3 regions of the Pseudomonas sp. I2 genome follow, and region 3 is predicted to be linked to each of the others. Evidence: riboswitches for the same ligand, from Rfam matches in the RefSeq annotation. Region 3 holds a riboswitch; each other region holds the start of a gene.
The links. A riboswitch is a leader RNA that binds a small molecule or an ion and turns the genes downstream of it on or off. The one in region 3 is predicted to bind cobalamin.

Region 1 (7,865 bases), on a different contig from region 3:
GGCGGGGCCGGCCCTTGAGCAGGGTCGGCAACCAGGCCACCTTTCCCGCACCCGCCATCCGCGCTCGTCCACGGGGCGCACCTGCCAGCTTTCCGACGCGGGGCCTGGCATCCGCCGCCAACGCGTCGGGCTGGCGAATGCTCAGGGCTTTTTTGCCCAGTTCGGCACCTCGCGCCGGGCACCGCTGGGCACGGCCTGCGGCGGCAACGCCCCCCAATCGCCCGGCCCACCCTGAAGCTCGGTCTGCCCAGTGCCGGCACTGGTTGCCGCATGGGGGGGCGTGTCCGGCGGCGAGGCGCGGCGCCGGTGACGCAAGGCGAACTCCGCTACCGCCTGCACGTCGTCTTGCCCGATCGTTTCGCCCCCGCGCCAGGCAGCGTGGGCCCGGGCCGCACGCAGCCAGACCAGGTCGGCGCGCAGGCCGTCCACGCCAGCGGCGAAACAGCGTTCGGTGATCCAGGCCAGGGCCTGGTCGTCCAGCGGGATGCGCTCCAGGCGCTGGCGCGCGCCGTGGCAGCGCTCACGCAATTGCGCCTGGGCCTGGGCCCATTGCGCGCAAAAGGCCTGCGGATCGCTGTCGAAGGCCAGGCGCCGGCGGATGATCTGCTGACGTGCCTCGGGTTGCGCCAGCCCTTCGAGGGCGACGTTGAGGCCGAAGCGGTCGAGCAACTGCGGGCGCAGCTCGCCTTCCTCCGGGTTCATGGTGCCGATCAGCACGAAGCGCGCCGCATGGCGATGGGAAATGCCGTCGCGCTCGATACGATTGGTGCCGCTGGCCGCCACGTCGAGCAGCAGGTCCACCAGGGGGTCGGGCAGCAGATTGACTTCATCGACGTAGAGCACGCCGCCGTCGGCCTGGGCCAGCACGCCCGGGGAAAACTGGGCCTTGCCCTGCCCCAGCGCGGCATCCAGGTCGAGGGTGCCGACCAGCCGCTCCTCGGTCGCCCCCAGCGGCAGGGTCACGAAGGGGCCTTCGCCCAGCAGGTCGGCGAGGCCCCGGGCCAGGGTGCTCTTGGCCATGCCGCGCGGGCCTTCGATCAGCACACCGCCGATCTTCGGGTCGATGGCCGTCAGGCACAGGGCCAGCTTGAGGTCGTCGGCGCCGACCACGGCAGCCAGTGGAAATTGCAGGGGTTCGCTCATGTCAGGCCTGTTCCTCGCCGTCCAGCAGTTGCTCCTCGAGGGCCTCGCGATACGCGCCCGGAGCCTGCCAGAGGCCACGCTGCTGGGCCTCCAGCAAGCGTTCGGTGAGGTCGCGCAAGGCGTCGGGGTTGTGCTGGCGCATGAAATCGCGGGTCGCCGGGTCGAGCACGTAGGCGTCGGCCAGGGACTGATAGTGATGGTCGTCGATCAGGTGCGTGGTGGCATCGAAGGCGAACAGGTTGTCGACCGTCGCTGCCAGTTCGAAGGCACCTTTGTAGCCGTGGCGCTTGGCGCCTTCGATCCACTTGGGGTTGAGCGCACGGGCGCGGATGACCCGGTTGAGTTCTTCCTTGAGGGTACGGATACGTGGCCGGTCGGCCTGGCTGTGATCGCCGTGGTAGCTGGCCACCGTGGCGTCTGCCAGGGTCTCGGCCGCCGCCAGCATGCCGCCCTGGAATTGGTAGTAGTCGTTGGAATCGAGCAGGTCATGCTCGTGGTTGTCCTGGTTCTGCAGCACCGCCTGCACCTGGCCCAGGCGTCGGGCGAATTCGGCACGGGCCGGCGTACCGTCGTCGGCACCGCCGTAGGCATAACCGCCATGGTTGAGGTAGACCTCGGCCAGGTCGTCGCGGTTGTGCCACAGACGCCCATCGATGGCGTTCTGCACCCCGGCGCCGTAGGCCCCGGGCTTGGCGCCGAACACGCGCCAGCCTGCCTGACGCGCCGCCTGCTCGGCGTCCGCGCCCGCGGCCAGCAGCGCCTCGCGCTCGGCACGCACCCGGGCCGCCAGGGGGTTGAGGTCGTCGGGTTCGTCCAGGGCCGCCACGGCCTGCACCGCCGCGTCGAACAGGCGGATCAGGTTGCCGAAGGCATCGCGAAAGAAACCCGAGACACGCAGGGTCACGTCCACCCGTGGGCGGTCGAGCAGGCTCAGGGGCAGGATCTCGAAGTCGTCGACCCGCTGGCTGCCAGTGGCCCATACCGGGCGCACGCCCATCAACGCCATGGCTTGGGCGATATCGTCGCCACCGGTACGCATGGTCGCCGTGCCCCACACCGACAGCCCCAACTGACGCAGGTGGTCGCCATGGTCCTGCAGGTGACGCTCGAGGATCAGGTTGGCCGAGGCGAAACCCAGGCGCCAAGCAGTGGTGGTGGGCAGGTTGCGCACGTCCACGGTATAGAAGTTGCGCCCGGTGGGCAGTACGTCCAGGCGCCCCCGGCTCGGTGCCCCACTGGGGCCGGCCGGGACGAAACGCCCGGCCAGGGCGGCGAGCAGGCCATCGAGCTCAGCCGCACCGCAGCCATCGAGGTTCGGCGCCACCGACTCGACCAGCGTCTGCAGCACACTGCGCACCGGCTGCCAGGGGGCCTCGTCGGGCAGTTGCAGGCAGCCGTCCAGCCCTTGCTCGATCAGCGCCAGGGCCAGCAGTTCGAGGCGTTCGCGGGTATCGCCGCAGGTCCGCCAGGGGGGTGGGGCCAGCGCCTCCAGTATGGCCGGGCGCGGTCCCTGCCAGGGCTGGCCGAGGTCGCAGTCCAGAGGATCGAAGCTCAGCGCCAGGGCCTTGGCCAGGGTACGGATGAGGCTGGCATTGCCGCCCTTGCCGTCACCACGCTCGACACGTACCAGGGCCAGTAGGGTATCGCTGCGCAGCCGCCCTTCGGGCGATTGGCCGAACACATGCAGGCCATCGCGGATCTGCGACTCCTTCAGGTCGCACAGGTAGGTGTCCAGCCGTGGCAGCCAGAGTGCCGCATCGTCCAACTGGCCTTCCAGTTGCAACTCACGGTCGATGTGGTTGGCTTTGAGCAACTCGAGAATGTCGCGCTGCAGCTCCCGGGCACGGCGTGGGTCGAGCAGTTGCGCTTCGTAGTATTCATCGGCCAGGCGCTCCAGGTCGCGCAGCGGGCCGTAGGTCTCGGCACGGGTCAGCGGCGGCATCAGGTGGTCGATGATCACCGCCTGGGTACGCCGCTTGGCCTGGGCGCCCTCGCCTGGGTCGTTGACGATGAACGGGTAGATGTTGGGCAGCGGCCCGAGCAAGGCATCTGGCCAGCACTGGGCCGACAGGCCGACGCCCTTGCCGGGCAGCCACTCCAGGTTGCCGTGCTTGCCGACGTGGATCACCGCGTCGGCGGCGAAACCATTGCGCAGCCAGAAGTGGAACGCCAGGTAGCCATGGGGCGGCACCAGGTCGGGGTCGTGGTACACGGCGCTGGGGTCCACCTGGTAGCCCCGGGCCGGCTGGATGCCGACGAACGTCAGGCCGTAGCGCAGGCCGGCGATCATCATGCGCCCGCTGCGGTACATCGGGTCTTGTTCAGGGGCGCCCCAGCGCGCCAGCACCGCCTGCTGGTTGGCCTCGGGCAGGTCGGCGAAGGCCGCCTGGTAGTCGGCCAGGGCCAGGCTCTGGGCGCAGGGGCGCTGGTCGAGGTGCTCCAGGTCGTTGCTCACGCCGCCCAGCAATTGCTGGATCAGCGCGGTGCCGCTGTCGGGCAGGCCAGCCACCGGGTAGCCCTCGGCCTGCAAGGCGCGGAGGATGTTCAGGGCCGCGCCGGGGGTATCCAGGCCCACGCCGTTGCCGATGCGCCCGTCGCGGGTCGGGTAGTTGGCCAGCACCAGCGCCACGCGCTTCTGCGGGTTGGGCAGGCGCGCCAGTTCCACCCAGCGCCGCGCCAGCTCGGCGACGAAGTCCATGCGCTCAGGGTGGGCCCTGTAGCAGACCACGTCCGACTGGCTGCGCTCGCTGCGCCAGGCCAGGTCCTTGAAGCTGACCGGCCGGGTGATGATGCGCCCGTCCAGCTCCGGCAAGGCGATATGCATGGCCAGGTCACGGGCGCCCAGGCCCTGTTCGCTGGCCTCCCAGCCCGGCTGGTTGTCCTGGGCGCAGATCGCCTGCAACACCGGGACGTCGCGACGCAACGGGCGCAGGTTGGGCTGCTCCGGGCTGGACAGGGCAAAACCGGTGGTGTTGATCACCACGTCGGCGCCGACCTCGTCCAGCCAGGCCTCGACCTGGTCGAGGCAGGCGCGCTCCTTGAGGCTGGCCACAGCGATCGGCAGCGGGTTCAGGCCCATCGCCTGCAAACGTGTGCAGAAGGTATCGATGAAGGCGGTGTTGGCCGCCTGCAGGTGCGAGCGGTAGAACAGCAGCGGCGCCACCGGCTGCTGCGGGTGCCACTGGCCGTACCAGTCCTCGAGCGTGGCGCTGGCCTTGGCGGGGTGATACACCGCCGTGCGCGGCAGCGGCTGCGGTTCGTCCCAGGCATAGGTACGCCCCAGCCACAGGCTGGCCAGGCAGTTGAACAGGTTCAGGGCATTGGCCTTGCCGCCCTGGCGCAGGTAGTGCCAGAGCCGTTCGGCCTGCTCGCCGGTCACCGTGCCCAGGCCGGTCAGCTCAGGGTCGGGGCGGTCATCGCCTGGCACCAGGATCAGCCGTACACCGCGGTTGGCCAGCTCGACCAGTTGCTCGACGCCATAGCGCCAGTAGCCGACCCCGCCGTGCAGCGACACCAGGATCACCTTGGCGTGGCGCAGCACCTGGTCGACGTAGAGGTCGACCGAGGCGTGGTTCTGCACCTGCATGGGGTTGGCCAGGCGCAGGCTGGGGAAGTCGTCTGGCAACTGCTCGGCGGTTTCCGCCAGCAGCGCCAGGTGCGAGTCGCCGCTGCAGAGGATCACCAGCTCAGCGGGCGTCTGGCCGAGGTCGGCGATGCTGTCGTCCGGCACGAAGCCGCCGGGCTGGGTCCGCAGCAGGTGCATGGATCAGGCGCCCAGGGCCTGGCGCAGGCGCGCCTCCAGTTGCACGGCATCCAGGTCCTGGCCGATCAGCACCAGGCGTGTCAGGCGAGGCTCGTTGGCACGCCAGGCGCGGTCGAAGTGTTTGTCGAAACGGGTCCCCACGCCCTGCACCAGCAGACGCATCGGCTTGCCGGGAATGGCCGCGAAGCCCTTGGCGCGCAGGATGCCGAACTCCACCACCAGTTGCGTCAAGGCGTCGAGCAGCAGGCTTTCGTCGGCCTCGGGCAGGTCGATGGAGATCGAGTCGAAGGCGTCATGGTCATGATCGTCGTGATCTTCGCCAGCGTGATGGGCATCGTGGTGGGTGCGCCGGCCATCGATGTGCGCCTCGGCCTCGGCGCCCACGCCAAGCAGCACCTCCAGCGGCAGGCGCCCGCTGCTGGCCTCGATCACCTTGACCGCCGGCGGCAGTTCCTCGGCCACCTCGGCGCGGACCTTGGCCAGGCCTTCGGCATCGATCAGATCGGCCTTGTTCAGGACCACCAGGTCGGCGCTGGCCAACTGGTCGGCGAACAGCTCGTGCAGCGGCGACTCGTGGTCCAGGTTGGGGTCGAGCTTGCGCTGGGCGTCCACTTGCTCTGGGTAGGCAGCGAAGGTACCCGCCGCCACCGCCGGGCTGTCGACCACGGTGATCACCGCATCGACCGTGCAGGCATTGCGGATTTCCGGCCACTGGAAGGCCTGCACCAGCGGCTTGGGCAGGGCCAGGCCGCTGGTTTCGATGAGGATGTGGTCCAGGTCGCCACGGCGTGCCACCAGTTCGCGCATCACCGGGAAGAACTCTTCCTGCACGGTGCAGCACAGGCAGCCGTTGGCCAGTTCGTAGACGCGGCCGCTGGCCTCTTCCTCGGTGCAGCCGATGCTGCACTGCTTGAGGATCTCGCCGTCGATGCCCAGCTCGCCGAACTCGTTGACGATGACCGCGATGCGGCGGCCCTGGGCGTTGTCGAGCATGTGCCGGAGCAAGGTGGTCTTGCCCGAGCCGAGGAAGCCAGTGACGATGGTGACGGGGAGCTTGGCCAGTGTTTTCATGTCGCGATGCCCTTGGCAGGATGGCGCGGGCATGCAGGACGAAAGCCTCGTGCCACCACGGCCGGGCCCGTTCGCCACCGGATCACCCCGCCCGGTTGAAAGTCGAAAGCGTTTCGAGGCAGGTCTCCTGGCTTGCACCGTACCGGCCCCGGGCCGGTTGGATGACGCCTTCCCGCGCTGGCGCAGTGGCTGTGTCGATCCTGTTCAGTGCTTACAGTTGCGGGGGCAGCCGCGGCTTGGACCGCGTTCCCATCTTAGCTCCGGCGGCGGCCGGAGAACCTCGAAGCGGCAAGGCTACGCAGTGGTTGGCAGGCGGTCAACCTTGGCAGCCCTAAAGCCTTGCCTATCCTGCGATTGACGGGGAAACCGCCCCATGATTTGCTAATGCACTGCGTTCAGGTGCCCCTTCGGGGGTGAAACGGGAAACCGGTGCGTCCCAGGCCCCCAAGGGGTCGGACAACGCCGGTGCTGCCCCCGCAACGGTAAGCGAGCGAAGCGTCTTGACCACTGTGCCACGTCGTAGGGCATGGGAAGGTGACGCTCCCCCCCAGGAGCCCTGCTCCTCCTCGCAAGCCCGGAGACCGGCCTGACGTCGAATGATCACCCCGCGGTGGGCGGGCGCTGTCGCATCTCCCTGGGCCCGTTGCGCCCGGGGCTGTCGCGCTTGTCCGCCGCCTATGACAAAGCAGAGGAAAGCGTCATGCCCGTCACCAGCGCCAAACACAGCGTCAGCACCCCCGTCAGCCTCAGCCAACGCATCGTCATCGCCGCCGGCGCCAGCCTGCTGGGCCTGTGCCTGATCTACTTCGCCGGTTTCTCGCACATCGAGGCCGTGCACAACGCCGCCCACGATACCCGCCACAGCGCCGCCTTCCCTTGCCACTGAGTACGCCTGCATGATCAAGCGCATCGCCCGTACCGCCGGCTTCAGCGGCCTGCTCGCCGCCCTGCTGCTGACCTTCTTGCAAAGCCTGTGGGTCAGCCCGCTGATCCTCGAGGCGGAAACCTATGAAAGCGCGGCCCCCGTCGCCGAACACCACGGCCACGGCGATGCCGTCGCCGCCCATGAACACGACGCCGAAGCCTGGGCACCGGAAGACGGCTGGCAGCGCCTGCTCTCCACCACCGGCGGCAACCTGGTGGTCGCGGTCGGTTTCGCCCTGATCCTCGCGGCCCTGTACAGCTTGCGCGAACCGGGCCGCGTGGCCACCGGCGCACTGTGGGGCCTGGCCGGGTTCGCGGTGTTCTGCCTGGCGCCGACCCTGGGGCTGCCGCCAGAGCTGCCGGGTACCGCCGCTGCCGACCTGGGTCAGCGCCAGGGCTGGTGGATCGGCACCGCCGCCGCCACCGCGGCAGGCCTGGCCCTGCTGGTGTTCGCCCATCACTGGCTGTTCAAGGTACTGGGCCTCGCCCTACTGGTCGTGCCGCACCTGATCGGCGCGCCGCAACCGGCGATGCACGAGAGCCTGGCGCCCGAAGCCTTGGAAACCCAGTTCAAGATCGCCTCCTGGGTGACCAACGCCGCCTTCTGGCTCGCCCTGGGCCTGCTCAGCGCCTGGCTGTACCGTCGCACCAGCCAAGCCTGATGCGCCTCGCCCCTCCTGCGCCGGCGTTGTACGCCGGCTTCGGCTGCCGCCAGGGCTGCCCGGCCGACACCCTGCAGGCCCTGCTGCGCGGGGCCCTCGCGGCGCACGGGCTGGCCCCGGCGCTGCTGCGCGGCATCGCCAGCATCGACCTCAAAGCCAACGAACCCGGCTTGCAGGAACTGGCCAGGCGCCTGGCATTGCCCCTCGTGCTGTTCAGCCCCGCGCAACTGCACGCTTTCGAACCCCTGCTCAGCCACCGCTCGGCAACCACCTTCCAGCACAGCGGCTGCTGGGGGGTGGCC
Region 2 (7,865 bases), on a different contig from region 3:
CCTGCCCCAGCACCCGGGTCGGGCCGCTGATGCTCCAGGGGCCAAGCGCTTCGGCCAGGCGCTGCAGCAAGGGTGGCTCGGCCATCACGAAACCCAGGCGCACGCCTGCCAGGCCGAAGAACTTGCCGAACGAACGCAGCACGATCAACCCAGGGCGCGCGGCACAATCGACCAGGCTGTCGGCGGGGGTGTTGTCCATGAAGGCCTCGTCGACCAGCAGCCAGCCACCGCGCCGCGCCAGGCGGGCGTGCCAACCGAGCAGGCGTTCGCGGGGCAGTCGCCGCCCAGTGGGATTGTTGGGATTGACCAGCACCAGCACGTCGAGGCTGTCGAGGCAGTCTTCGACCTGGGCGTCATCCAACTCGACCAGTGCGTGCCCTGCCCGCCGCCAGGCATGCGGGTGCTCGGCATAGCACGGCGCAAGCACACCGACCCGGCCTGCCGGGCGCAGGTAGGGCAAGGCCTGGATCGCCGCCTGGGAACCGGCCACCGGCAACAGCGCGCTGGCGCCATAGTAGGTGCGCGCCGCCTGCTCCAGGCCGTCCTCGGTCTCGGGCAGGCGTGCCCAGGCCTCCAATGGGATCGCTGGAATCGCATAGGGCCACGGGGCGATGCCGCTGGACAGGTCGAGCCACTGCTCCCGGGGGATACCGTACTGCCGCACCGCACGCAGCAGCCGGCCACCATGTTCAAGCATTCAGATAGGCTCCCAGGCAGATCACCAGCAACCACAGCCACACACCGCGCTGCACCAGGCTCCAGCCGCGCTCGATGGCCTGGGCGTCGGCCACCGGCCCTTCGCCCAGGCGCGCACGCACATGCAGCTCGCCGTGGTACACCGCCGGGCCGCCCAGCTCCACGCCCAGGGCACCGGCGCCAGCGGCCATCACCGGGCCGGCGTTGGGGCTGTCCCACTGGGGCCCCTGCTGGCGCCAGCAGGCCAGGGCCAGGCGGGTTTTGCCGAGCAGGGCGTAGGTCAGCGCCACCAACCTGGCGGGCAGGTAGTTGAGTACATCGTCGATGCGTGCCGCAGCCCAGCCGAAGCGCTCGAAGCGTTGGTTACGGTAGCCCCACATGGCATCGAGGGTATTGCTCAGGCGATACAGCACCACGCCAGGGGCACCGGCGACGACGAACCAGAACAGCGCGGCGAACACCGCGTCGCTACCGTTCTCCAGCACCGACTCTGTGGCCGCCCGGGCCACGGCGGGCTCGTCCAGTTCACGGGTTTCGCGGCTGACCAGGTAGCCCACCCGCTGCCGGGCCGCGTCCAGGTCGCCACGCCGCAGGGCCTCGGCCACCGGCAGCACATGCTCGCCGAGGCTGCGCAGGCCCAGGGCGCAGTACAGCGCCAGCACGTCCACCAGCCAGCCGACATAGGGCAGCCAGGACAGGATCAGCGCCAGCAGGGTCAGCGGGACCACCGCCAGGCACCAGGCGCTCACGCCGTGGCTGCGCCAGCCGCGCCCGCCGGCGTTGAGGCGTTGCTCCAGGCGCGACGCCAGGTTGCCGAAGGCCACCAGCGGATGGCGCCGCCGGGGTTCGCCCAGCAAGGCATCGAGGGCCACGCCGGCCACGGTCAGCAGGGCCACGCTCATGGCCGTTCTCCCCATTGGTTCTCGTACAGCATCTCGCCCAAGGGCTTCTCCTCGGCCCAGTTCTCCAGCACCAGCATCGGCCCGGCATAGAACTGCGCCACAGGCCCCAGGCACAGCACCGCCACCGGCTTGGCGCCAGCGGGCATGCCCAGCAGTTGGGCCAGGGCCTGCGGTTCGAACAGCGACACCCAGCCCATGCCCAGGCCCTCGGCGCGCGCCGCCAGCCAGAGGTTCTGGATCGCGCAGGCCAGGGAGGCCAGGTCCATTTCCGGCAGGGTGCGGCGGCCGAAGATGTGCGCCTCGCGGTTGTCCATCAGCGCCGCCACCAGCACTTCGGCGCAGTCGTGGATGCCTTCGACCTTGAGTTTCATGAAAGCGTCGGAGCGCTCGCCCAAGGCTTCGGCGGTGCGCACGCGCTCCTGCTCCACCAGCGCCTGGATCTGCCTACGCAGCTCGCGTCGGCTGATGCGAATGAAGCGCCAGGGCTGCATCAGGCCGACGCTCGGCGCCTGGTGCGCGGCGGCCAGCAGGCGGGCCAGCAGCGCTGGCGCTACCTCACCACCGATGAAATGGCGCATGTCGCGGCGCTCGCCGATGGCCCGGTAGACCGCGGCGCGCTCGGCGTCGCTGAAGGCGTGTTCGCTCATGGCCGCAGCAGCGCCGCCGCCGCGTCAGGGTTGGAGGGGAAATAGAAGTGGATGTACGACGCCGTCAGTCGTCCCTGGCGATAGACCGCCTCGTTGCCACGACCGCCGTTGGGGCTTTGGCCGCGGGCGATCGGTTCGAGCGGGGTGCTGGTCAGGGAGTGATGATAAGTATGCCCGCGCAGGGTCCCTTCCGGAAGTTCCACAGCCTGCAGCGCCAGGGCCGCCAGGCGCTTTTGCATCACCGCTTCGCCCGGCAGCAGGCCGAGCAGCGTGGCGCGCTCACCGGCCACGTCGGTCAAGGCCTCGAGCAGGTAGAGCATGCCACCGCACTCGGCCAGCAGCGGCTTGCCCTGGGCGTGATGGGCGCGGATCGCTTCGAGCAGAGGGGCATTGGCCGCCAGGGCCTGGTGATGCAGCTCAGGGTAGCCCCCTGGCAGGTAAAGGCTGTCTACCGTGGGCAGTTCCCGGTCGTGCAAGGGCGAGAAGAAGCGCAGTTCGGCGCCCAGCTCGCGCAACAGATCGAGGTTGGCGCCATAGGTGAAGGCGAAGGCTTCGTCACGGGCCACGCCGATGCGCACACCGGCCAGCGACGGCCTGGGGGCGATAGGGTCGGGTTCGGCAAAGGCCACCGCTGGCGGCAGCGTGGCGTCGCAACTGGCGCCCAGGGCCTCGGCCGCGGCGTCCAGGCGCAGGTCCAGGTCGTTCAGCTCGTTGGCCTGGACCAGCCCCAGGTGGCGGCTGGGCAGCTCGATGCCACGCTCGCGGGAGAGCCCGCCGTACCAGCGCAGGCCCTCGGTCAGGCTGCCCTCGAGCAGTTGCGCATGGCGCAGGCTGCCGACGCGGTTGGCCAGCACCCCGGCGAACGGCAGGTCCGGCTGGTAGCGTGCCAGGCCCAAGGCCAGGGCGCCGAAGGTCTGGGCCATGGCTGTGCCATCGATCACCGCCAGCACGGGTACACCGAAGTGACGCGCCAGGTCGGCGCTCGACGGTGTGCCGTCGAACAGCCCCATGACCCCCTCGATAAGAATCAGGTCGGCCGTGCCCGCCGCTTCCCAGAGCAGGCGGCGGCTTTCCTGCGCGCCGATCATCCACAGGTCGAGCTGGTACACCGGTGCACCGCTGGCCCGTTCGAGGATCATCGGGTCGAGAAAATCCGGCCCGCACTTGAACACCCTCACCTTGCGCCCGAGGTTGCGGTGCAGGCGCGCCAGGGCGGCGGTGACCGTGGTCTTGCCCTGGCCGGACGCCGGTGCTGCGATCAGCACCGCCGGACAATGCCGGGGTCGGCTCATAGTTCCACGCCCTTCTGCGCGCGGATGCCGGCCTGGAAGGCGTGCTTGACCATGCCCATCTCGGTGACGGTATCGGCCAGCTCGATCATCTGCGGCTTGGCGGCACGGCCCGTGACGATGACGTGCTGCATCGGCGGACGGGCCTGGATGTCCGAGAGCACCTGGTCGAGGTCGAGGTAGCCGTGCTTGAGGGCGATGTTCAGCTCGTCGAGCACCACGAACTGCACGCCCGGGTCCTGCAGCAGTTGGCGCGAAACCGCCCAGGCCGCCTCGGCGGCGGCGATGTCGCGCTGGCGATCCTGAGTCTCCCAGGTGAAGCCCTCGCCCATCACGTGGTAGCGCACCTGCTCGGGGAAGCGCCGGAAGAACAGCTCTTCGCCGGTGCTGTTGCGGCCCTTGATGAACTGCACGACGCCGCATTGCAGGCCGTGGCCCAGGGCCCGGGCAAGCATGCCGAAGGCCGAGCTGCTCTTGCCCTTGCCGTTGCCGGTGAGCACCAGCAGCAAGCCGCATTCGTTGGGCGCGTTGGCGATGCGTTCGTCGATGATCGCCTTCTTGCGCTGCATGCGCGCCAGGTGGCGTTCGTCGCGTTCGGAGGATTCGCTCATCAGGGTTCTCCGCAGGCTGTCGGCACGGATGGGCGACGACAGGTCGATAGGCGGGCAGACGGAGAACGCGCAGGGGCCATGGCGGACGCCACGGTGCACCGCGCATCACCCTCCGTGATGCCGTTGGCAGTGACAGGCCGGTCTCCGGGCTCGTGAGCAGGGCCTGGGCCCATGGGCCGCGCGCCTTCCCGGATGCCTGCATCCAGTGGCCCTGCGCGGTCCTCGACTCACCTACCGTTGCGGGGGCAGCGCCGGAATCGCGCCTTGCTGGCGCCCACCGGCTTCCCAGTTTCACCCTGCCCAGCCTCGGCTGGCAGAGCACCTGAAACACGCCGCGAAGGTTAGAGGGTTGCACCCGGAGCGTCAATGAAACGAGGCCGATCTGGCCTGGATCAATGGCCGATCCGGCCGCTTGTAACAAACTGAAAGCAGTGATATCACATAGCCATCAATTTTCGCTGAACGCGATCACAACGACAGGAGAGCGCAGCATGCAAGGCCTGATCATCAATAACCCGCGCCTGGAGTTCCTGCGCCCGGCGCTGGAGCGCTGGCCGGAATGCATCGACCGCTTCAACCAGGTCCATGGCGACAACGAAGCCCCGTACTGGCATGGCGCCGCGGCCAACACCGGCCTGCTCGCGGCCGCGGCCTGGCAGGCCGAACTGGTGGCGCTGGAACAGTCCATGAGCAAGAAGCAACGTGACGAGGGCGAGCGCGAGGGCCGCTGCGACCTGTCCATCAGCACCTCGGAAGACAGCGTCCACCTGCGCGCCAGCCAGCGCTGGCCGCGCATCGCCCGCCTGGACCTGAGCACGGCTGTGCAGGAAACCGCCGCCCTCGCCCGGCAGATCGCCTATCCCAGCCAACTCAAGGTCGGCGCCCTGTTCGTCAGCCCGTGGAAAGCCGGCCAGCATGCCAGCCCCGAGGAGTTGCAGGACCTGGTCGACGACCTGCAGAAGCACAGCGCTTGCGCCATCGCCTGGTATTTTCCCTACGCCTATCGCAAGTTGCACAATGAAGCGGCGCAGTACTTTCCCGGCGTGGCGCTGCTGCTCAAGCAGGCCTGAGCGGGGCCCAGCTAGCCGAATGCGCCCTACCGACAAGTTGAACCTCGACGGTGGCCCGTCGCTCTGATTCCACATGAGCCCCCACGAGGACCCGAGCATGGACAGGATGCATATCGCGCTACTGCTGGCCCTGGCCGTCAGCCTCGGCGGCTGCGGAGAATCCGCGCGCCTGGACGTCAGCGACGGATCGGGACCGTCCCCGCAACTGCCCGAGCCGAACAAGACCTTGATCCCGACCGTCAACATCGCCCCGGCGATCGGCTGGCCGGAGGGCGCCAAGCCCACGTCGGCGACCGGCACCCAGGTGGTGGCCTTCGCCGAGCACCTCGATCATCCCCGCTGGCTCTACGTGCTGCCCAACGGCGACGTGCTGGTGGCCGAGACCAACGCCCCGGCCAAGCCCGACGACGGCAAGGGAATCCGTGGCTGGGTCATGGGCCAGGTGATGAAACGGGCCGGCGCCGGCGTACCCAGCGCCAACCGCATCACCCTGCTGCGCGACGCTGACCGTGATGGCGTCGCGGAAATTCGCACCACCTTCATCGAAGGGCTCAACTCACCCTTCGGCATGGCCCTGGTGGGCAAGGACTTCTACGTGGCCGATACCGACCGCCTGTTGCGCTTCCACTACGAGCCGGGGGCCATGCAGATTCGCGCTGAAGGCAAGAAAGTGGTCGACCTGCCCGGCGGCCGGCTCAACCACCACTGGACCAAGAACGTGATCGCCAGCCCCGATGGCAAGAAGCTCTATGTCACGGTGGGCTCCAACAGCAATGTCGGCGAAAACGGCCTGGACCAGGAAGAAGGCCGTGCGGCGATCTGGGAGGTGGACCCGGCCAGCGGCCAGCACCGGATCTTCGCCTCCGGCCTGCGCAACCCCAACGGCCTGGCCTGGGAACCACACAGCGGTGCGTTGTGGACAGCGGTCAACGAGCGCGACGAGATCGGTAGCGACCTGGTGCCGGACTACATCACCTCAGTCAAGGACGGGGGCTTCTATGGCTGGCCGTTCAGTTACTACGGCCAGCATGTGGACCGGCGGGTCGAGCCGCAGGATCGGCAAAAGGTCGCCCAGGCCATCGTGCCGGACTACGCGGTGGGGCCGCATACCGCATCCCTCGGGCTGACCTTCGCCCAGCCGGGTGTGCTGCCGGCGCCGTTCGAGCAGGGGGCGTTCGTGGGCCAGCATGGGTCGTGGAACCGCAAGCCGCACAGTGGCTACAAGGTGATCTTCGTGCCGTTCAGCACCGAGGGGAAACCCGCCGGGAAGCCGATCGACCTGTTGACGGGGTTTCTCGATGGCAAGGGCAAGGCCATGGGGCGGCCGGTGGGCGTGGTCAATGACCAGCGGGGCGGGTTGCTGGTGGCCGATGATGTCGGGAACGTGATCTGGCGGGTGAGCAAGGAGCAGTGAGGGGCTTGGGCTGGCCTGTGCCGGCCCATTCACGGCGGTTCGTGCCCCGACAAGCCCGCCCTCACAGGTTCACCACTGATCTTGAGGCAACGGTGAACCTGTGGGGCTGCAAGGTAGCCCCGATGCCGTTTCGCAGGCGGGCATCGGACTCAGGGATTGCGCGCCAGGTGCCCCGGCGGCAGCACCCGCTTGGCCTGCAGGTAGGCCCGGGCCCAGTAGCTGTTGGACAGGTAATCCAAGCGCACTGTCCCGCCCGTGGAAGGTGCATGCACGAACCGCCCCTCCCCTACGTAGATCCCCGCATGGCTGACCTGCGACCCACCGTTGGTGGCGAAGAACACCAGGTCCCCGGACTGCAGCGAACCGATATCCACGTTCGGCGCCCGCATGACGATCATCTCGCGGGTCGAGCGCGGCAGGCTGATCCCCGCCGCATCCCGGTACACGTAGCCGATCAGCCCACTGCAGTCGAACCCGGCGTCCGGCGTGTTGCCGCCCCAGCGATAGGGCGTGCCCACCAGGCCGATAGCCCGGAACAGCACGTCGTCGGCCACCGGCGAGGACGCCGCCTGCGCGTTGAAGGTAACGGGGGCCTTGGCCACCGGCGCAGGTGCCGGGGCTCGGCTGGAACAGGCGGCGAGCAGTGCCGCCAGGGAAAGGAGTGCGAAGCGCGCCATCATCGCCATGGCCAGAACTTCCTGTCGAGACCGTTCGGCCGTAGCCGAAGTCAAAAGAGTTGAGAATTCAGATTAGACGCTTTTCGTAAATGCGCACGGCGGCGAGCTTTTTCAGCATCGCCGCCGTGGCAGGGTACAGCATTTTGATATCAGTTGCGCGAGATCGTGGTCGGCGCCATGGCCAAGGCGCGCTTGGCCTCGAGGAAGGTCTTGCTCCAGTAGCGGTCACCGAGGTTGTCGATGCGCACGCCACCGCTGCGGCGGCTGCTGGAGTGGATGAACTGGTTGTCACCCAGGTAGATGCCGGCATGGCTGACCCGGCCACGACCATTGGTGCTGAAGAACAGCAGGTCGCCAGGCTTGAGCTTGTTGCGGGCAACCTTGGGGGCATCGACGTTGATCATCTCGCGGGTCGAGCGCGGCAGGTTGAGGCCGGCCTCCTCGCGGAACAGATAGCCGATGAAACCGCTGCAATCGAAGCCGGACTTCTCCGAAGTACCGCCGAAGCGATAACGGGTGCCGATCAGCGACATGCCACGCTCCAGGATGCTGTCGGCCA
Region 3 (6,166 bases):
GGGCAGGCAAGAGGGATTGCGAGATGAAATGTTATCTTATAATTATTTGTTGAGGTTCGATAGCGCTTTTTCAGGTGGGGGGCTGTGCGATGGGCTGCAAAGCAGCCCCAGTACCGCTCAATTGGAGAAAGCCGCTCAGGTCAGAAGCTGTAGTCGACTGTCGCGAAGTACGACCGTGGCGCGCCGAGCAGCCATTGCTCACCACTGTGGGCGGCCACCACATAGTCACGGTTGAACAGGTTGTTCAACTGCAGCCCCAGGCGCACGTCCGGCAGCACCTGCCAGCCGAGGTTGGCATCGACCACGGTGTAGCCGGGGACGCTCTGGCTGTTGGCGGTGTTGGCGTAGCGCTCGTCGACGTAGCGCAGGCCGATGCCGGCATCCACGGTCTGGCCGAAACCCTTGCTCAGCCACAGGTTGGCGGTGCGGCGCGGCACGTTGGCCGGGCGGTTGCCGGCGCGGTCCTGGGGAACGCCGCCGACCCTTTCATCGAAGTCATCGTACTTGGCGCGTACCACGGCGGCGTTGGCCGATACCTGCCACTGGTTAGCCAGGGCCAGCTCCAGGGTCGCCTCCAGGCCGTCGGAGGTCTGTTGGCCGGCTTGCTGCTTCTCGTGGGTGACCGGGTCGTCCACCAGCAGCTTCTTCTTGACGATGTGGTAGGCCGCCAGAGTCCACTCGCCACGGCCGTCCCAGAAGCGCTGCTTGAGGCCCAGTTCGGTCTGCTTCGACTCGGTCAGGTCATAGTTCATCTGCGTCGGGTTGAGGCTGATGAGGTTGTTGACCCCGTCCTCGCTGGTGGAGTACTGGCCGTACAGCGACAGCTCGTCGGTCACCGCGAAGAGCAGGCCCGCGCGCCAGTTGCCGCCCTGCAGGCTGCGGTCGCTGCGGGTGTCGCTGACCAGGTTGTCCCGATCGATGTGGTTCTGGTCACGGCGTACACCGGTGACCAGCGACAGGCGATCGGTGAGCTGGGTGCGGTTCTCGGCGAACAGCGCGAAGGTACGGGTGGTGGACAGGGTCTGTGGGCGCAGCGCCGATCGGCTGTGGAACTCGCCCGGTGCCGGCTGCCAGGGGTCGATGTAGTCGCCGCCCACGTCTTCGTACGGCGAGTTGTTGTCGACGTTGAAACGGATCCTGTTGTACTCGGCACCCACCACGGTCTTGCTGGCCAGGCCGAACAGGCTGTGGTCGAAGGTGAAGCTCTGGCGGTCGCCGATCTGCTCCTGGTCGTGCTTGATCTGCAGGTAGCTGCCGCGTTCGAGCTGGCCGCGGTCGGCATCCCAGGTGTAGTCCTCGGCGTTGCGCCAGTGCCGGCGGCTCTTGATGTAGTACAGCTGGTTGCTGGCGCTGAGGTGGTCGTTGATCGTCCAGTCGGTGTCGAGGCGGGTCCACTCGTCGTGGTAGCGCTGGACGTCGTCGCGAATGTTGTAGTTCTTCTTGCGCAGGCTGTCGCGGTAGTGGCCGTCGATCAGCGGGGTGCCGAAGTAGTTCATCGGCTCGGCATCGCCGCGCTCGTGGGCGAGGGTGAAGCTCAGGTCGTCGCTGGCGTCGAAGCGCAGGGCGGCGCTGAGGGCCAGGTTGCGCGAGTCGCCGCGATCGACCCAGCCATTGCCTTCCTGCTTGTTCAGGGTGACCCGGTAGCTCAGGCGCTCGCTCAGGCTGCCACCGCTGTCCAGGCCGAGCTGTTGGCGGTCCCAGGAGCCGTAGCCCAGGCGCAGGTGGTTGCGGATTTCGCCGGCGAAGGGTTTTTTCGGGATGACGTTGATCACCGCGCCCGTGGCGCCTTCGCCATAGAGCACCGAGGCTGGGCCACGGATCACGTCGATGCGCTCGACCATCCACGGATCGACCGGGAAGCTCTGGGTACCGGCGCCGGTGTACAGGCGCGAGCCGTCGAACAGCGTCATCACCGAGCTGTGGCCGGTGAAGCCGCGGGCGGAGAGGGCGGTGCCGCCGTTGCCTGGGGTGCCGACCGAGGTGATGCCTGGCGAGCGGGTCACCGCGTCTTGCACGGTGAGGTTGTTACGCTGCTGGATCTGCCCGGCGCTGATGCTGCTGGTGCTGGCCGGGGTCTCCAGGGCGCTCAGGTTCAGGCGCGAACCGGCTCGGGTCGGCGTGGCCAGGTCGACGACCTGTTCGTCGCGGGTATCGGTGATGGCCGTGGAGGGCAGGGCCAGTACTGGCCCGTCGTGTTCATCGGCCAGGGTCGGAAGGGAAACGGCCAGGCAGGCCGCCAGGGTATGAAGCTTGGAGATACGGGACATGTCGTTCCACTGTCGCAGGAATGAATGGATCCCGGTGGAAACAACGCATAGACGACCAAGCACGTACGCAGGCGCGCACGCGAAAACCGGCCTGCGCCCGCCCACCGCGGGTTGCCAACGAAAAGCTCCAGGCCGGTCTCCGGGCTTGCGAGGATCATGAACCGTTCACCTTCCCATGCATGCGCACAGTGGTATGTCGAAGGGTTCGCTCGCCTACCGTTGCGGGGGCAGCGCCGGACTTGTCGTGGCAACGACGCACCGGCTTCCCGTTTCACCCTGCGCGCGGCGGCGCAGGACACCTGAAACTGGCGCGCATCTGACCACCGAACGGGTGGGGAGTCAATCGTTCGGATGCAGCTTGCGCTGGTCCAGGAGGGCGATCAGCGTCCGCGCCGACGCGATACTCTGGCCTCGATGTTCTTGCGCCCGATCAGCAGGGCGGGCTTCTCCACCACCGGCTCGTCCGCCAGCCACTTGTACATCACCAGGCAGTCCACCAGCCCCAGGCGAGCGTGCCGGTAGGCCTTGGGCAGGCGGCCGACGGTCTCGAAGCCGAGCTTGTGCCACAGCGCCACGGCCACCTCGTTGGTCGCCACCACCGAGTTGAACTGCAGGGCCAGGAAGCCCTCCTGGCGTGCCAGCTTTTGCGAGTGCTCGCACATCAGCCGCGCCACGCCACGGCCGCGGGCGGCCGGCGCGACCATGTAGCCGCAATTGCCCACGTGGGCGCCGGGGCCGGCGGCGTTGGCCTTGAGGTAGTACGAGCCGAGCAACTCGCCATGCGCCTCGGCCACCAGGGTTCGCAGGGGCAGCTCCAGCCAGAGCTGGCGGGCCTGCTCGACGCTGAGCCCGGGGTCGAAGGCATAGGTTTCGCGGGCCTGGACGATGGCCTGGAAGGTGGGCCAGAAGCGTTCGAAGTCTTCCGGGGTCATGGGACGGATGTGGATCATGGCGGCTCCTGCACGGGCTTGGCCGCCAAGTCTGGGTTGCCCGGCGCCGCCGCGCAAGGGCTGCGGCGCCGGAGGCGTTCAGTCGCTCGCCTTGCCGACCGCATCCAGGGCGCGGGCCGAGTAGACCAGCGCGGCACCGGCGTTCATCGCCACCGCCACGCCCAGCGCCTCGGCGATTTCCTCACGGGTGGCGCCGTGCCTGACGGCCTGCTGGGAGTGCACGGCGATGCAGCCGTCGCAGCGGGTAGTCACCGCCACGGCCAGGGAGATCAGCTCGCGGGTCTTGGCATCCAGGTGGTTGGTCTTGGCCCCGGCACCGCTGGCAGTCATGTAGCCGGCCACGGTATCGGGGGACAACTGCTTGAGATCGCCGATGCCGGCCATCAACTGCCTACGGTAGGCGTCCCAGTCCATCATGCTCATGGTTTTCACCTTGTTCGGTGGTGACAGGAGCTTTCAGGCTAGTCGAAGAACGAGGCTCTGGAGGGGCTGTGATGGCCAGGGCAGCGTCTTCGCTTCAGATGTAGATGAACACCAGCACCAGCGCCGCGACCACCGCCCACTTTTCCAGGTAGTAGCGGGTGCGGTTGCGCTTCTTCAGGGCCTTGCCGCGCTCGCGGATGCGGTAGATGCGGGTGAACAGGCGATTGATGCCGCCGGTCTTGTCGTTGGCGTCGTTGGGGGCCGCCGCGGCGGCCATGACGTTGCGGCTGAACCAGCGGTTGAAGGCGGTCGCCCAGCGGTACTTGAGCGGGCGCTCGACGTCGCAGAACAGGATGATGCGGTTGTGCTCGGTGGTGTTGGCGGCGTAGTGGATGTAGGTCTCGTCGAACACCACTGCCTCGCCGTCGCGCCAGGCGTACTTCTGGCCATCGACATCGATGTAGCAGCCGTCGTCGTTGGGCGTGTCCAGGCCCAGGTGGTAGCGGTAGGAGCCGGCATAGGGGTCACGGTGGCGCACCAGCTTGGCGCCTGGCGGCAGGGTGGCGAACATGGCCGCCTTGACCGAGCCGATACCCTGCAGCAACTCGGTGGTGCGTGGGCACAGCTTCATCGCCGAGGGGTGGCTCTCGCCATACCACTTCAGGTAGAAACGCTTCCAGCCGGTCTTGAAGAACGAATTGAATCCGACGTCGTCGTAGTTGTCGGATTTCTTGATCTCGCCCACGTGCAGCAGTTGCTGGGCCTCCTCGCGGATTTCCCGCCAGTGGTCCTTGAGCGGCTGCAGTTCGGGGAAGGACTCGACCGGCAGGTAGGGCTTGGCCGGGTGCTGGGAGAACAGGTACAGGAAGCTGTTGACCGGAGCCAGGAAGCTGGAGTGATCGCCCAGTTGGCGGGTCAGCTTGTGGCGAACCCGACCGCGCAAGTGAACATAGGCGATCGAGAGTGCGAAGATCAGGACGAGTGCGATTTTCATGAACGGATACTTGTCGAAATGGCCATGCGCCATGGCTTGAGCCCGCCAGCATAAACAATCGTGCCAGGCCTGTGCACCCGTCTTAAGTGGAAGGCGCAAACGTTTCATCCTGGTTCATCTGCCAGGTATCGAGGTGAGCGTACACTCGGGGCTGGCGCCCCACAGATCGAGGAGCATGCATGGCCCAGGATTCACGCCCCAGCGGTGCGCCCTTCAAGCGCCTGTTCTTCGCCTTGCCGGTCAGCGATGCCCAGCGCCGTGCCATCGCCCAGTGGCGGCGCAGCCTGGGGCTGCGCAGTGGAAGGCCCGTACCGGCCGAGAACTTCCACCTGACCCTGCTGTTTCTGGGCGATGTGGATGCCGCGCGGTTGCCGGCCCTGTGCGCTGCGGTCGACAATCTCACGCGCCCGGACGCGCCTTTGCGCCTGCTGCTCGACCGCTTGCAGGTGTGGCAGCGCGCCGGTGTGCTGGTGCTCGAACCTGGGGAGACGCCACCGGCGCTGCGGCAACTGGTCTATGCCCTGCAACAGGCGGCGCTGCCGCTGGGCATTGCCGAGCAGGTCCGCGAGTACCGGCCACACCTGACGCTGTCGAGGGACTTCCGTGGCCAGCCGCCGGAAGCCGCGGCGGCACCGGCGTTCTTCCTCGCCGTCCGGCACTTCACCCTCTACGAGTCACGCAAGGGTCGCTACTGGCCGTTGGCCGAATGGTCGCTGACGGGCTAAGGCATGGGCAAGCAAGGTCGGGTTCCTATGCTGTTTGGCTGCGGGCCGGCTCGAACAACTGCTGGCCCAGTTGCCAGGCGGTGCGCAGGTGGCCCTTGGGATCCTGGCCCTCGCTGTCGGTGAGCACGTTCGAACTCAGTACCTGAGCACCGCAGTAGTCGAAGATGCCGTGTTCGATTTGCACGCGCATCGCCTCGCCGTAGCCATGCCGCTCGAAGGTACCGGCATCGGCACCTGCGACGCCGACCAGGTGCACGGTAAGGCCCTGGAGTTTCTTGATGGTCGGGCCGTTGACCTGGTAGTCGAAGGCCCAGCCATTGCTGAACACACGCTCGACCCAGCCCTTGAGCAGCGCTGGCAGCGACCACCAGTAGACCGGGTACACCAGCACCAGCGCATCGGCGCGCTCGATGCGCGCCTGCTCGGCGAGCACATCCGCCGGTGGTGGGGCCAGGCGACGATGCACGGCATGGTCGGCCAGGCCGAAGCGGGGGTCGAAGCCTTCTCGGGCCAAGTCGGCGATTTCGGCCGTGTGGCCGGCGCTGGCCAGGCCGTCGGCGATGCGTTGGGCGAGGGCATGGGTCAATGATTCTGGGTCGTGGTGGCCGATGACGATCAGGGCATGCATGGCGGTTCTCCAGATGAAAGGGTGCGTGAGTGGGGGCGGCGTTATATACTCGTAGTAAGTTACTGTTGGTAAGTTACTTTTGGTAGGTAATCGATGTCAAGCGATGACAAACCGCTGCCGCGCAAACGCCTGTCCCGTGAGGCGAGGCGCCGCCAATTGCTCGACGTGGCCTGGCAACT

Region 1: linked by a shared signal. The riboswitch ahead of cobW (cobalamin biosynthesis protein CobW) and the one ahead of WCE05_RS25405 (TonB-dependent receptor) in region 3 are both predicted to bind cobalamin.
Region 2: linked by a shared signal. The riboswitch ahead of cobO (cob(I)yrinic acid a,c-diamide adenosyltransferase) and the one ahead of WCE05_RS25405 (TonB-dependent receptor) in region 3 are both predicted to bind cobalamin.

Annotation. Positions count from the first base shown of each region.
Region 1 covers NZ_JBCGFQ010000072.1:196-8,060, forward strand. Annotated here, with positions in the region: partial or broken gene WCE05_RS24170 (hypothetical protein) at 1-58, opposite strand, end outside; gene WCE05_RS24175 (ATP-binding protein) at 142-1,143, opposite strand; gene cobN (cobaltochelatase subunit CobN) at 1,145-4,906, opposite strand; gene cobW (cobalamin biosynthesis protein CobW) at 4,910-5,977, opposite strand; cobalamin riboswitch at 6,077-6,275, opposite strand; cobalamin riboswitch at 6,358-6,582, shown strand; gene WCE05_RS24190 (CbtB-domain containing protein) at 6,678-6,863, shown strand; gene WCE05_RS24195 (CbtA family protein) at 6,874-7,563, shown strand; gene WCE05_RS24200 (cobalamin biosynthesis protein) at 7,563-7,865, shown strand, end outside.
Region 2 covers NZ_JBCGFQ010000004.1:30,775-38,639, reverse strand. Annotated here, with positions in the region: gene cobD (threonine-phosphate decarboxylase CobD) at 1-697, opposite strand, end outside; gene cbiB (adenosylcobinamide-phosphate synthase CbiB) at 690-1,598, opposite strand; gene bluB (5,6-dimethylbenzimidazole synthase) at 1,595-2,245, opposite strand; gene WCE05_RS03245 (cobyrinate a,c-diamide synthase) at 2,242-3,537, opposite strand; gene cobO (cob(I)yrinic acid a,c-diamide adenosyltransferase) at 3,534-4,145, opposite strand; cobalamin riboswitch at 4,263-4,486, opposite strand; gene WCE05_RS03235 (hypothetical protein) at 4,637-5,215, shown strand; gene WCE05_RS03230 (sorbosone dehydrogenase family protein) at 5,313-6,629, shown strand; gene WCE05_RS03225 (C40 family peptidase) at 6,779-7,315, opposite strand; gene WCE05_RS03220 (C40 family peptidase) at 7,456-7,865, opposite strand, start outside.
Region 3 covers NZ_JBCGFQ010000093.1:11-6,176, forward strand. Annotated here, with positions in the region: gene WCE05_RS25405 (TonB-dependent receptor) at 141-2,267, opposite strand; cobalamin riboswitch at 2,380-2,585, opposite strand; gene WCE05_RS25410 (GNAT family N-acetyltransferase) at 2,648-3,217, opposite strand; gene WCE05_RS25415 (carboxymuconolactone decarboxylase family protein) at 3,296-3,640, opposite strand; gene lpxO (lipid A hydroxylase LpxO) at 3,735-4,634, opposite strand; gene thpR (RNA 2',3'-cyclic phosphodiesterase) at 4,814-5,359, shown strand; gene WCE05_RS25430 (NAD(P)H-dependent oxidoreductase) at 5,385-5,987, opposite strand; partial or broken gene WCE05_RS25435 (TetR/AcrR family transcriptional regulator) at 6,081-6,166, shown strand, end outside.